DNA from 4 places in the Fictibacillus sp. S7 genome. Region 1 is predicted to be linked to each of the others. Evidence: predicted binding sites of a transcription regulator. Region 1 holds the regulator's gene; each other region holds the start of a gene.
What was found. Region 1 encodes Rex, which represses fermentation and respiration genes when NADH is low (regulators of the CRP and FNR family bind a similar motif). Its sites were predicted from a motif close to TTGTGAAATATTTCACAA; they were not measured.

Region 1 (3,048 bases):
TTCGTACGCCTTCATGTCGAGCGCGAGCCGCTCGGCCTTCTGCTCCAGAAACTGCGTGTAGTTTCCTTTGTATTTGAAGGAGCGATGCCGGGTAATTTCATAGACCGTCGTTACGATTTTGTCCAGGAAATAACGGTCATGGGATACGAGCAGAATGGCGCCCGGATAGGACTGCAGGTATTGCTCCAGCCAGGAAAGCGTCTCGATGTCCAGATGGTTGGTCGGCTCATCAAGGATCAAAAGGTCCGGCTTGGTAAGGAGCAGCTTGGCCAGGGCCAGCCGTGTTTTCTGTCCGCCGCTTAAGGTTGCGACAGGTGTTGCAGGGTCAAAGTCTGCGAACTGAAACCCGTGGAGGACCGTCCGCATTTCCGCTTCGTACTGATAGCCTCCCGCTTCTTTAAATGTGATCTGCAGCTCGTCATACTCCTTTAGGAGTTTATTGTAGCTGTTTTCGTCTTCAATCAGCGCAGGGTCGCCCATGCGGCTTTCCATGCTGCGCAGCTGTCTTTCCATTTTACGAAGCGGTTCAAACACACTCAGCATCTCGTCCCAGATAGAGAGGCTTGATTCAAGGCCGGTGTCCTGTGCGAGATAGCCCACCTTGACGCCTTTTGGCATAATAAGCTGTCCGGAGTCATAGGACAGGTCGCCCGTTATGATCTTCAACAGCGTGGATTTGCCCGCTCCGTTTCTTCCAACAAGCGCGATTCTGTCGCGTGTTTGGACTTCGAGCTTAATATTCGATAAAATAGGGTCAGCCCCAAACGATTTTGTTAAGTCATTCACTTGCAAAATAATCACTGTACGTCACCTCAAATTCCTGTCAACAAAACATCAGGAAACAGACGGGGTGCAAACGACAAAAAATGCACGGGGTTACGCCTGTTTTGCTGTAATCTGTCTACTCTTAGTGTAGCCTACAAAAGCAAAGCCGGGCAACTAATCAATGTTCAACATATTGTTATATATTGAGAGAAGAAGCAACTGCCATTCTATAGTAAGATCGTGTATATTTTAGGAAGAAGGAGTAGGATATGGGATCTTTTACGCATTTTAACGAACAGGGACGAGCAAAAATGGTGGATATTTCGGACAAGGATGTGACGGTCCGCACCGCTGTGGCCCACAGCTCGATTTTTGTGAATCCGGAAATCTACACAAAGATCACCGAAGGTTCCTTCAAAAAAGGAGATGTGCTCGCTGTGGCACAGGTGGCCGGCATCATGGCGGCCAAAAAAACCTCCGACTGGATTCCGATGTGCCATCCGCTCGCTCTTACGGGTGTGGATATTTCCTTTCAGTGGGAAAAAGAGGACGAGGGATACCGGCTGCATATTGAAGCAGCGGTGAAAACAAAGGGCAATACCGGGGTTGAAATGGAAGCCTTGACGGCGGCAAGTGCTGCTGCGCTGACCGTTTATGATATGTGCAAGGCGGTTGATAAAGGAATGGTCATTGGACCGACTTATCTTCAGAGTAAAACCGGGGGAAAAAACGGGGATTTTCAACGTTCCAAGTAAAAAATATGATAAACTATAGATAAGCTTTCTGAATTGTGGAGGCTACAAAATGACTCAAGAACAGATAAAGATACCGCAAGCAACCGCGAAGAGACTGCCGCTGTATTACCGCTTTTTAAAGAATCTTTCCATTTCCGGAAAGCAGCGTGTATCCTCGGCAGAGCTAAGCGAAGCAGTAAAAGTAGATTCAGCAACCATCCGAAGGGATTTTTCCTATTTTGGCGCACTTGGAAAAAAAGGATATGGCTATAACGTGAATTACCTGTTATCCTTTTTCCGAAAAACGCTTAATCAGGACGAAGTGACGAAGGTTGCCTTGATTGGCGTCGGGAATTTAGGTACCGCTTTCCTTCACTATAACTTTATTAAAAACAACAATACGGTCATCCAGGTCGCATTTGACGTGGATCCGGACAAGGTAGGTAAGGAAGTAGCGGGAGTTCCGGTTCATTCGATCGACAATATGGTCGATGAGCTCCGGGAAAGTGATGTGGAGGTGGCCATTTTGACCGTACCGGTCGGTGTTGCCCAGCATACGGCGGACAAGCTGGCTGATGCGGGGATTAAAGGCCTGTTAAATTTCACGCCGGCGCGCCTGACCTTGCCTCCTGAAATCAGGGTGCACCATATTGACCTGGCTGTGGAATTACAGTCATTGATTTATTTTATGAAGCATTATCCGTCAGATGAAATATAGAAGTTCAAATTACTTGAAGGAGGAACTGGGATGATTGGAACAGGCAGTGCAATTGTGATTGCAGCGGCAGCATTAGTCATGTTTGGACCGAAAAAGCTTCCGGAACTCGGACGTGCAGCAGGAAGAACGCTAAGAGAGTTCAAGAATGCCACACAAGGGCTCATGGACGATGATGATAAGAAAGAGAAAGAGTCTTCTAAAACGCACGAACAGAAGTAGCAGTTAGGATGAACATCATGACAGAAAAAAACATGTCGGTCTATGATCATCTGGGAGAATTAAGAAACCGCATCATCATCACGGCGGCTTTCTTTTTTATCTTTATGGTTGTAGGTCTCTTTTTTGCCAAACCCGTCATTGTATACTTGCAAAGTGATCCTGTGGCACAAGACATTCAAATGAACGCCTTCAATCTAACGGACCCGCTGAAAGTGTATTTTGATTTTTCATTTATCATTGCACTTCTGCTCACACTTCCTGTAGGGCTCTACCAAATCTGGGCCTTCATTAGCCCGGGTCTATTTGAGAATGAAAGAAAGGTCACGCTCTCGTACATTCCTATTTCGTTCCTATTGTTCGCGGCCGGTCTGTCTTTTGCCTATTTCATTCTTTTCCCGATGGTGGTTCACTTCATGTCGAACATTGCCGATTCCCTGAACGTCGAAGGGGAGTACGGGATCAACGAATACTTTTCTTTTTTATTTGGTCTTATCCTGCCGTTCGGGCTGCTGTTTCAGTTCCCGGTCCTCATCATGTTCCTGACGAGGCTCGGTCTGATCACCCCACAGTTCCTGAGGAAGATCAGGAAGTTTTCGTATTTCGGCATTCTTG
Region 2 (3,048 bases), 1.1 Mb from region 1:
TGCCCAATCTGCAAAGTCGGGATTATCACTATTTTCTCCAATAGCTGTTGCCTCAGATTTTGTTCTAATAATCTTTCCCCGTTAACCAAAAAATCAAATCCTTAACCATTACCGCTTATTCTTTTACTTCCCCTAACCCTACATAACCAGATCGCGTTTTGGATTTTTATTATTCCACCCATATTCGCAATCGTTCTTATCGTTGGCCGCAATAAGGAATTAAAGAAAGCGGAAGCGTACTGGAAGGAAAACAGCTTGGACGAGGTTATAAACACTAAAGGGAAAATCCAACAGCTTAACAAGGAAATGATGGCATTAGCGAGCCGCAAGGAAAAAATTGAAAAGGAACTGGAATCATTCAAACCGGTTATGGACGCATCAGAAATTAAGAAAGAACTAATAAAGAAAATTAAGGAATTAAACGACCAAAAGGATACTCTTTCTAAGCAAATTTCTGATACATCCAGTTTATTAGATTTAGAAAAATCAAAGGAAACAATTAGGAATGACATTCATCCCCTAGAGACAAAGAAATCCCTACTAAATAGTGACATGGATAAATTGAGTAAAGAGATAATGTTTATGAATGATGAATTGGATACCCAATCGTTCGGTTTCTATACCCCTAAGTACGGGTTTGAAAATTTTGAAGCCTTCCAAGCTACACTAAAGGACATCCGTCAACAACAAAAACAAATGGTTAAGGAAAAGGTTGCAACCTTACACCGATTAGATTGGGCTATTGGAGACGACAAGAAGAAAGGTAAAGAATTTATTCTTGATACCGTTAAATTAATCTTAAGAGCAATCATAATAAGACAGTAGAATTTACTAAACTAGCAGAAGCCGATGAATATAGGCAAAGCGTCATACTAGAAAAAGAGAGGGTTTTAGAAGCGGTTTAAATAGGCTTTATTTGTACGTAAAGATTATGTGCTTGTCTTACGTTAACTAACAGGTAGAATGCATTAAACTAAATATCGGATTTTTAATGAAAACAAAACAGCAATTTCTTAACGAAATGGCTGTTTTTTATGTTAGTAGGACAAAGGTTTATATTATCTCCCTCAGAAGAATGTTAGAAGCAGCAATAATTTCTGAAACTTACAAGAATACGTATTCCTCAAATTCTTGCTTGATTGAGTCCGTATTATAAAAGTACTTTTTCATGCATTACATGATCTCAAAAAATCTTTCCCGAGTTGTTTACCCATACATCTGAGTACAACTTCCAATAGAGTCAGCCAAGCACTCTTGAAAACAACACATTATTCTCCAAATGCAGATGCTGAAACAAATCCGATTCCAACTCATCCAGTTTTACATAAGCCAGGCGGTAGGTATCACAGGCATCTTCTGGTGCTTTATAATCGTTCGTCAATTCCCTTAAGTCTTTTAAGAACTGGCCGATGTGTTCGTGCTCTCTTTTTAGATCTTCTACGAATTCCTTGATGTCGATTAAAGCATTGAGCGTGGGTTTCTTTTCGTAGGCCAGGATCTTTGGAAAAATGAGCTCTTCTTCGATCAGGATGTGCTGTTCCAGTTCGATTTTCAGAATGGAGAACAAGTAGTGAACATGGGACAGCTCGGGATGGGTGTCAACGTGCTTGTTAAAGATGGTGGTGATCATACTTTGCAGCTTCGGTAATACCATATACAAATACGAATGGTGGGCGTCGATAATGTATTGGATCAAAGCGTTCACTTTTTGTTTCTCCCATTTGGTCATTCCCCGCTGATGGTCCCTGTTCTTTTCGTACAATGTATTCAGCTCATTCAGCACATCACTGGAGTTCAGATTCCGTTCCTTGATCGCCTCCCCAATCGGCAGGCTGCCGTTTCGTACATAATCAATCCGATAATTCTTCAGAAGGTCTCCGGCTCTTGGGCATTTCATGACAACCTCACGGGTCTGGACCGTTGGATCAAATACGCTCTTCATCAGGACTCCTCCTTTTGACTGGTTTCTACCTTTACTGTATTCTCCTGAAATTCATTTCTCTGTGACAGATATCACATCAATAGGTGAGGATTGTTTGATATACTATGCGTAAGATGTGGCAGATACTGGAGGGAACAAGATGAAAACTCGGGGGAAAGAAGCCGTTCAACAAACAGAGTTTTTCTCCGAACCAACGCTTAAGATACTCGAAGAAATCATGATGACATGTACGATAGATAAAGGAACAATGCTTTTCATGGACAATGAACCGGCCGACAAGCTGTATTTTGTCCAGGAAGGCATGATTAAAGGAACGAAGATGACCGAGGATGGCAAGGAGCTCGTGCTCTCCATCTTCCAAAACGGAGACTTAATAGGGGAACTTAACGCACTAGGAAACGAAAAGCACTCGTTCAGTGCTGTGGCCTCCACAAAAAGCACGGTCGGTGTGATTCATCAGCCCGAACTGGAAGAGATGATGCGCAGCAATGGCGAGATGGCCGTGGAGTTTGTCCGCTGGACCAGCCTCATGCACCAGATCACCCGCTCCAAGCTTCGCGATCTAATGTTATACGGAAAGAATGGCGCACTCTGCTCCACCCTGATCCGCCTGGCGAACTCGTATGGGAAAATGACCGAAGAAGGAATCCTCCTTTCTCTTCAGCTGACAAATACAGAGCTGGCTGAACTCGTCGGGACTTCAAGGGAAACCGTCAGTCGGATGGTCAGTGTGCTGAAGAAAGATAAAGTCCTCGACCAGGCAAAGGACGGCAGCATGATTATTAAGGATTTAAATTATTTAAAGGACATGTGCAATTGTGAGGACTGCCCGGTGCAGGTGTGCAGAATATAATATATAGAAGAAAAGCGTATCGGCGGATGGCCGGTACGCTTATTTTAATAGGTATTCTTTTAGGTATTGTTATTATTTAACAGCGAAATATCCTATAGGAGCTGAATTTATGGAAACTGTATATCGGCATGTGGCAAGAGCATCATATCATACCAAGACAAAATTCTCATCGCCCAACTTAAAGGTGCACATTCTTTTCTGCCCGGAGGCAGGGTTGAAACAGGTGAAAGCTGTGAAATGGCACTTCAACGGG
Region 3 (3,048 bases), 330 kb from region 1:
ATTCTCTCCATAGCCACTGCCATTTTTTAAAATATGTCAGATAAAATAGAATTCCGATTACTGTTAAACCGATGGAAACGTCCGCACCATAAATCAGCGGGTCACCGGTAACAAAAAATTCATCCCATTTCATAATTTTGTGCCTCCTCTATTAATGAGAATGAGATACCCCATGAGAGTCTTGTTCCGGATTATTCGCATCTTTCGCTTTTGAACCGTGCGGGTTTTGCGGAACTACTCCTAAGCGTTCACGGGTCTTCACTGCATAGTCTCTATCTTTAGCATGATCTACCCATTTTAAATGTGTGGATGAGAATGTCATCTTTTTTGCTTCGCCTTGAAGCATTAACTGATCATACTGTTTTTTAGACAACTTAGGCGCCTTGCTCTTCGTATCTTTTGCCCATTTGTCAAAATCACTTTGTGAAACAGAATGCACATCAAAAATCTGGTGAGTGAATCCTTCACCATTAAAGTTCGAGTTTCTGCCGGAGAATGTTCCGGTATGGTCGGCTTGTAAGTATAATTTCGTTTCCATACCTGGCATCGCGTACTTTTGGCCCCCAAGTGCAGGAACCCAGAATGAAGACATTGAATCTGCAGAGGTCAATTTAAACTGAACCGGACGGTCTTTTGGAATATTAATGTAGTTGACCGTTTCAATGCCCTGCTCCGGATAGGAGAAGATCCATTTCCAGTCTACTGCTGTAGCAGTAATGACAAGAGGTTCCTTCTTTTCGCCTGAAGCAGAAACCGGCGCCTTCTCGAGATCATAAATCGATGTAACCGTCGGAATAGCAAGAGCGATAATAATCAAAATCGGAATAACTGTCCAGATCGTTTCAAGCTTTTTGCTTCCATGATGATCCGGTTCAAAGTTATCATCGTTCTTTCGGTCGCGGTATTTAATAACGATGACTGTGAATAAGACATAAACCACAACACAAATAAGTGCCATAAACCCAATAGAGTAAAGAATAAGATCCTTCTGTTGCGCAGCAACAGGCCCTTTCGGATCAAGAACTATATAATTGCTGCATCCGCCCAAGAAGAAAACGGACAGCAAAAGTCCCAACGCAAAAAACGGTTTAAACCGCTTAAACACTAGGCCCACCTTCCTTCCTTTCAACATCGTGTGAGGTTTCTCACTGCAAAATAACTAACATTGTGCTTTTGTTCACATAATACCAAATTCCCACCAAAAATAGATACCCTTTTATAAACTGTCATAAGTTCTTCAACTAAATTTCACGACTTCATCACATATTTTTCAAAGAATGTTCATATTTCTGGGATTTCCTTCTTACGCTTCCATTTCCGAATTATTTCCATACGCAAGAAAAGAAAAAGCCGCCGTCTACGGCGACTCATTTAAGTTCTAACTATGTTATTTCCCTCTGCGTTTCATATTAAACCACTTCCGAAAAATAATTTCAACACTTAAGTTTTTCCATTCTTAGGTCTTATTTTTTTCCCATCATTCCCTTATTTATTGGCGGGCGAAGAGTCAGAAGTAATGGATTCCGGATGGTATACCATTTTGCCGCCGTAATGCCCTGTAAGAGACAATGTAACCGCACCGGCTAATGAAAGGACAAGCACCAGCGGTAAAAGAGGCTTAATGAATCCAAACATATGGACCAGTTTTAGCAAAACGACAGCTCCAAAAATAAAAAGAGTGACCAGTGCATAGGTTTCATGAATATGAACCTCACTCTCAATACTGTGACCTGCCTGGTCTCTTAAAAAGTGTTCAGCCCCGTCTCCTGACACATAAGCAAGGATTCCTGTCAAAAAGCCGGTCGAGAATAGGAATAATGCCAGCCGGTCAAAAAATGGTTTCTTCCAAACAGCGATGATCTGTACAATCACACCAATGATAAGCAAGGCAATAGGGAAGTGAACTAACAATGGATGAAGCGGAGTAGATAGCATTAAAAATTTCAGCTCCCTTGTGTTTTTTTTTAACATACACAAAGAAACTGAAATTAAACTGAAAAAAACATTATATATTACGCCAGGACCGGCAGCTCTACTCTGAAGGTAGTGCCTTTGCCCGGCTGGCTTTCGGCCTCTATGCTTCCTCTATATAGACTGGTGATTTCTTTAGCAATCGATAAACCAAGACCTGCCCCGCCCTGTGTCCGGGACCTTCCCTTGTCCACTCGATAAAAACGGTCAAACAGATAAGGCAAATCCGCAAAAGGAATGCCTTCTCCTTCGTCTCTTATTTCAATCACCAAATTATTCTTTGCCTGCGCTTTAAGCCTGATTTCAACTGGAGAACCCGCGTCAGAGTATTTAAGCGCGTTATCGAGCAATAGTTGAAGCAGTTCTTTAATTCTCACCCTGTCCGCTTCCACTATAAGATCTTCAGTAGGGGCAATCACTTTGACAGTTCGTGTGCTTTGAGAGAGCCGCTCATATTGACTGGCCATTTTCCTTGCAAGCTCATTAATCGAGAACGAATCTTTATGAATTTCTTGCCGTTCCTGGTCTTTGGCCAGCGTCAGGAGATGAGACACCAGGTTTTTCATCTGATGAACCTCTTCCTTTAATTCATTGAGCGTTTCCTTGGAAAAAGACGACATCTTGCTTTTTTCCTCTTTTTCCAATACTTCAAGTGAAGCAGAAAAGATACTTATGGGTGTCCGGAGTTCATGGGAAGCATCAGCAATAAATTTTTTCTGGCTCTCCATATTCTGAATCACCGGCTTTAACGCTTTTCTGGACAGTCGTTCTCCCATGACGACGGATAAAATAAAGACCGCCAGACCCAGAAGGGAAAGCAGGAAAAACCAGCGCTCCACCTTTTCATGGACGCCACTGATGTTTTTTCCGACATACAGGACCGTTTTCTCATTCAGACGTGCACTTGCATAGATGATGTGCTGTTTCTCATGGCCGTTCTTTCCGTTTAATTCTGCGAGTTTGCCTTTCCGGGAACAGCATGATTTGGATTGAACAAATCGGTTAAACGCCTGATTCGTTTTTCCTGTTGAATTACCGGATCCGTTTTTTACGACTACTGAATAATAGGGTGAACCT
Region 4 (3,048 bases), 450 kb from region 1:
GTTTTATCACAATAACAGCAGGATCGCTTCATACGTTCTTCCACTTTCCGGCCTCGGAGTTATTGTTTCGGGCTATCATATTGCCCTGCAAAAGGTTCCGGCCCTGAAGCAATTCGAAGTATGCAGTGCGGGTGTTCCCTGTTCGCAGGATTACATTAACTGGCTCGGCTTTATTACTATTCCGATGCTGGCGTTTGTCGCCTTTGTCGTCATCACTTTATGCATGCTTGTATTAAGCAGAAGAGAAGAATAGTAGGGAATGGGGCATCCTAATGGGGTGTCCTATTTTTATGGGGAATCCCGGGATTTTAATTGGAAGCTTTTTTTACCTTGAAGTAGTGCTTCTTTTTCTGTAAAATGCGGTAGAGGTTATGTGCAAGAATTTACGGGATGGACAAGCCCGTTTTAAAAGGAGAGGTAGCAGGATGGGTAATGTTTTTGTTCTCGATCATCCATTGATACAGCATAAGTTAACACATATTCGTGACGTTGAAACAGGTACGAAAGAGTTTCGTGAGCTTGTAGATGAAGTTGCGGGATTAATGGCGTTTGAAATTACACGCGATCTTCCACTTGAGGAAGTGACCATTCAAACTCCTGTATCTGAAGCAACAATGAAAGTGATCGCCGGGAAAAAGCTTGGTCTTGTACCGATTCTTCGTGCCGGTCTTGGCATGGTAGACGGAATTCTTAAATTAATCCCGGCAGCAAAAGTCGGACACGTTGGTCTGTACCGTGATCCGGAAACACTTTTGCCTGTTGAATACTATGTAAAGCTTCCGTCCGATGTAGAGGAACGCGACTTTATTGTTATTGATCCAATGCTTGCAACAGGGGGATCTGCTGCAGCAGCCATCATGTCCCTTAAAAACAGAGGCGCAAAGAACATTAAGTTGATGTGCCTTGTTGCCGCTCCTGAAGGAATTGATCTGATTCACAGAGACCATCCTGAAGTGGATATCTATTTGGCAGCCCTTGATGAAAAGCTCAACGACCACGGCTATATCGTACCAGGTCTTGGCGATGCAGGGGACCGTCTTTTTGGAACAAAATAAGCAACATAAGAAAGCGCCGGGTTTCTGGCGCTTTTGTTTTTTAGCTATTGCGTGGCTGAAACAAAATACATCCTCCAAACAAAAAGTTCGGATTAAACTTCACGTTTTTTGGAAATACCTAGCTTATATTATGTAGGGAAGGAAGGTGGACATCCAGAGAAACCATAAAAAATGCCCCTGCCAACAGCGTGGTGTGGGCTGAGGCAAAAGCATTTTTATCATTAACTGATTTCTTCAAAGGCTACTGAAATCAATTTTCCGTCACTCGCGTTATGCAGCACCTTTACTTTGATGTCTTTTTCGACCTTATGTTCCGTTATAATAAAGTCGAAGAAGTCGATCACTGTGCCGTCAGCATTTACCCGGCGTGTGTCGTACTGATAATCACTGATGGTGCTGTTGGGGTATTTTTCCTTGGTGCGCTCCAGTGCAATTTCCCCCCATTTCGCATAATCCTGGCGCATGGATGTGTTCATATTTTGAGGTGTGCCGGAGTTGGATGGATGGGCATTCATTTGATGGGATTTCGTTCCATTTTTTCCATCGTTGACATTGTTCATGCAGGCGACAAGTATGACTAAAAAAAAGAGGAACAAAAAACCGGTTTTAGTGAGCTTCATAAGACATCCTCCCTGGATGAAGTTTGTACTGAAAAGTCTGCTCAAAAACCGGGATTTTATACAAAACTGAATAGTTCATAATGTTTATTATATCGCTATTTTCCTAGGGAAAATCAATATTATACTGCAATTAAATAAACATATAGGAATTGTGACAGATTTTACACAAATTATATGATATTTTGCCTGTAATTGCGTTGACACCAGGGTGTCGCTATTGGTATCCTTACAAAGGGAATATGGTAAGGTTTTCATGCTAGGACACAAGTGTGTTTACTGGAAATTTTGAACTTCCTTATGATGTTCCGAAAGGAGTCCATGCGATGAGCACCGGAAGACGACCTTATAAAGCAATGGCATTAATGTCAGGTATACTTTCTGTACTTGTTGGAAGTATATTGCTTGGGCTTTTCGGCGGTAAGTGGCTGGATGGTCTTATGGGAACGAGTCCTCTGTTCCTCATTATCGGCTTGTTTATAGGGCTTGGAGCCGGCGTTTACGGCATGATCCGTTTATTATCCAATCGATCAGGAGAAGAACGCAAATGACCGAGTACACCATGACCTTCAGAAGATACATAAAGATCACGCTCTTTATGCTCTCTTTTTTTGTCCTCGGATATGGAGTAACCTCCTATCAATCCATTTTCCTCGGTTTATCATTCGGCACCCTGTTCAGTCTTTATAATCTTTGGAGCATGTATTCGAGGATCGAACGGCTCGGACAAGCAGTCATTAACCAGCAAAAAGTCAGGACAATGGGTTCATTATCAAGGCTTCTTGTGGGTGGCCTCGCAGTGCTTATTGCCATGAGATACCCGCAATTTTTCAATTTGTTAAGTGTGGTAATTGGATTGATGACGGTCTATATTATCATGTTAATAGATTCACTAACTAAAACCATGCGTACTTCAAAGGAAAAGAGGTGAAATAGGTGGAACACGAAGCTCCGATACATACGTTTATGGGTCTTCAATTTAACCTGTCAAACGTACTAATGATTACAGTTTCATCCGTAATTGTTTTCCTGATTGCTGTACTGGCTACCCGCGCCTTGTCCATGAAACCGGGCGGTTTGCAAAACTTTCTTGAATGGGTAGTGGATTTTGTAAAAGGAATCATCAACAGCACAATGGATTGGCACACGGGCGGCCGCTTTCTTACACTAGGTCTTACATTACTTATGTATATTTTTGTTTCCAATATGCTCGGCCTGCCATTTGCAGTAGCTTTCGACCATGAACTTTGGTGGAAATCGCCAACTGCAGATCCAACCATCACCTTAACACTTGCCGTAATGGTAGTGGTACTAAGCCACTATTATGGGGTGAGATTAAAAGGTGCAAAAGCGTACGGTGCAGAATTCTTTAAACC

Region 2: the regulator Rex is predicted to act here: its motif matches at 2,002-2,019, upstream of ric (iron-sulfur cluster repair di-iron protein).
Region 3: the regulator Rex is predicted to act here: its motif matches at 1,166-1,183, upstream of qoxA (cytochrome aa3 quinol oxidase subunit II).
Region 4: the regulator Rex is predicted to act here: its motif matches at 1,825-1,842, upstream of DMO16_RS17250 (AtpZ/AtpI family protein).

What each region holds. Positions count from the first base shown of each region.
Region 1 is NZ_QJKL01000001.1:2,869,763-2,872,810, reverse strand. It holds gene DMO16_RS14795 (ABC-F family ATP-binding cassette domain-containing protein) at 1-801, opposite strand, end outside; gene moaC (cyclic pyranopterin monophosphate synthase MoaC) at 1,035-1,520, shown strand; gene DMO16_RS14785 (redox-sensing transcriptional repressor Rex) at 1,570-2,217, shown strand; gene DMO16_RS14780 (twin-arginine translocase TatA/TatE family subunit) at 2,248-2,436, shown strand; gene tatC (twin-arginine translocase subunit TatC) at 2,454-3,048, shown strand, end outside.
Region 2 is NZ_QJKL01000001.1:1,785,490-1,788,537, forward strand. It holds gene DMO16_RS09165 (hypothetical protein) at 256-825, shown strand; gene ric (iron-sulfur cluster repair di-iron protein) at 1,241-1,942, opposite strand; gene DMO16_RS09175 (Crp/Fnr family transcriptional regulator) at 2,082-2,795, shown strand; gene DMO16_RS09180 (NUDIX domain-containing protein) at 2,964-3,048, shown strand, end outside.
Region 3 is NZ_QJKL01000001.1:3,198,779-3,201,826, reverse strand. It holds gene qoxB (cytochrome aa3 quinol oxidase subunit I) at 1-133, opposite strand, end outside; gene qoxA (cytochrome aa3 quinol oxidase subunit II) at 152-1,132, opposite strand; gene DMO16_RS16655 (DUF2231 domain-containing protein) at 1,486-1,935, opposite strand; gene DMO16_RS16650 (sensor histidine kinase) at 2,013-3,048, opposite strand, start outside.
Region 4 is NZ_QJKL01000001.1:3,320,916-3,323,963, forward strand. It holds gene DMO16_RS17235 (disulfide oxidoreductase) at 1-253, shown strand, start outside; gene upp (uracil phosphoribosyltransferase) at 426-1,055, shown strand; gene DMO16_RS17245 (DUF3889 domain-containing protein) at 1,277-1,675, opposite strand; gene DMO16_RS17250 (AtpZ/AtpI family protein) at 1,999-2,223, shown strand; gene DMO16_RS17255 (ATP synthase subunit I) at 2,220-2,603, shown strand; gene atpB (F0F1 ATP synthase subunit A) at 2,609-3,048, shown strand, end outside.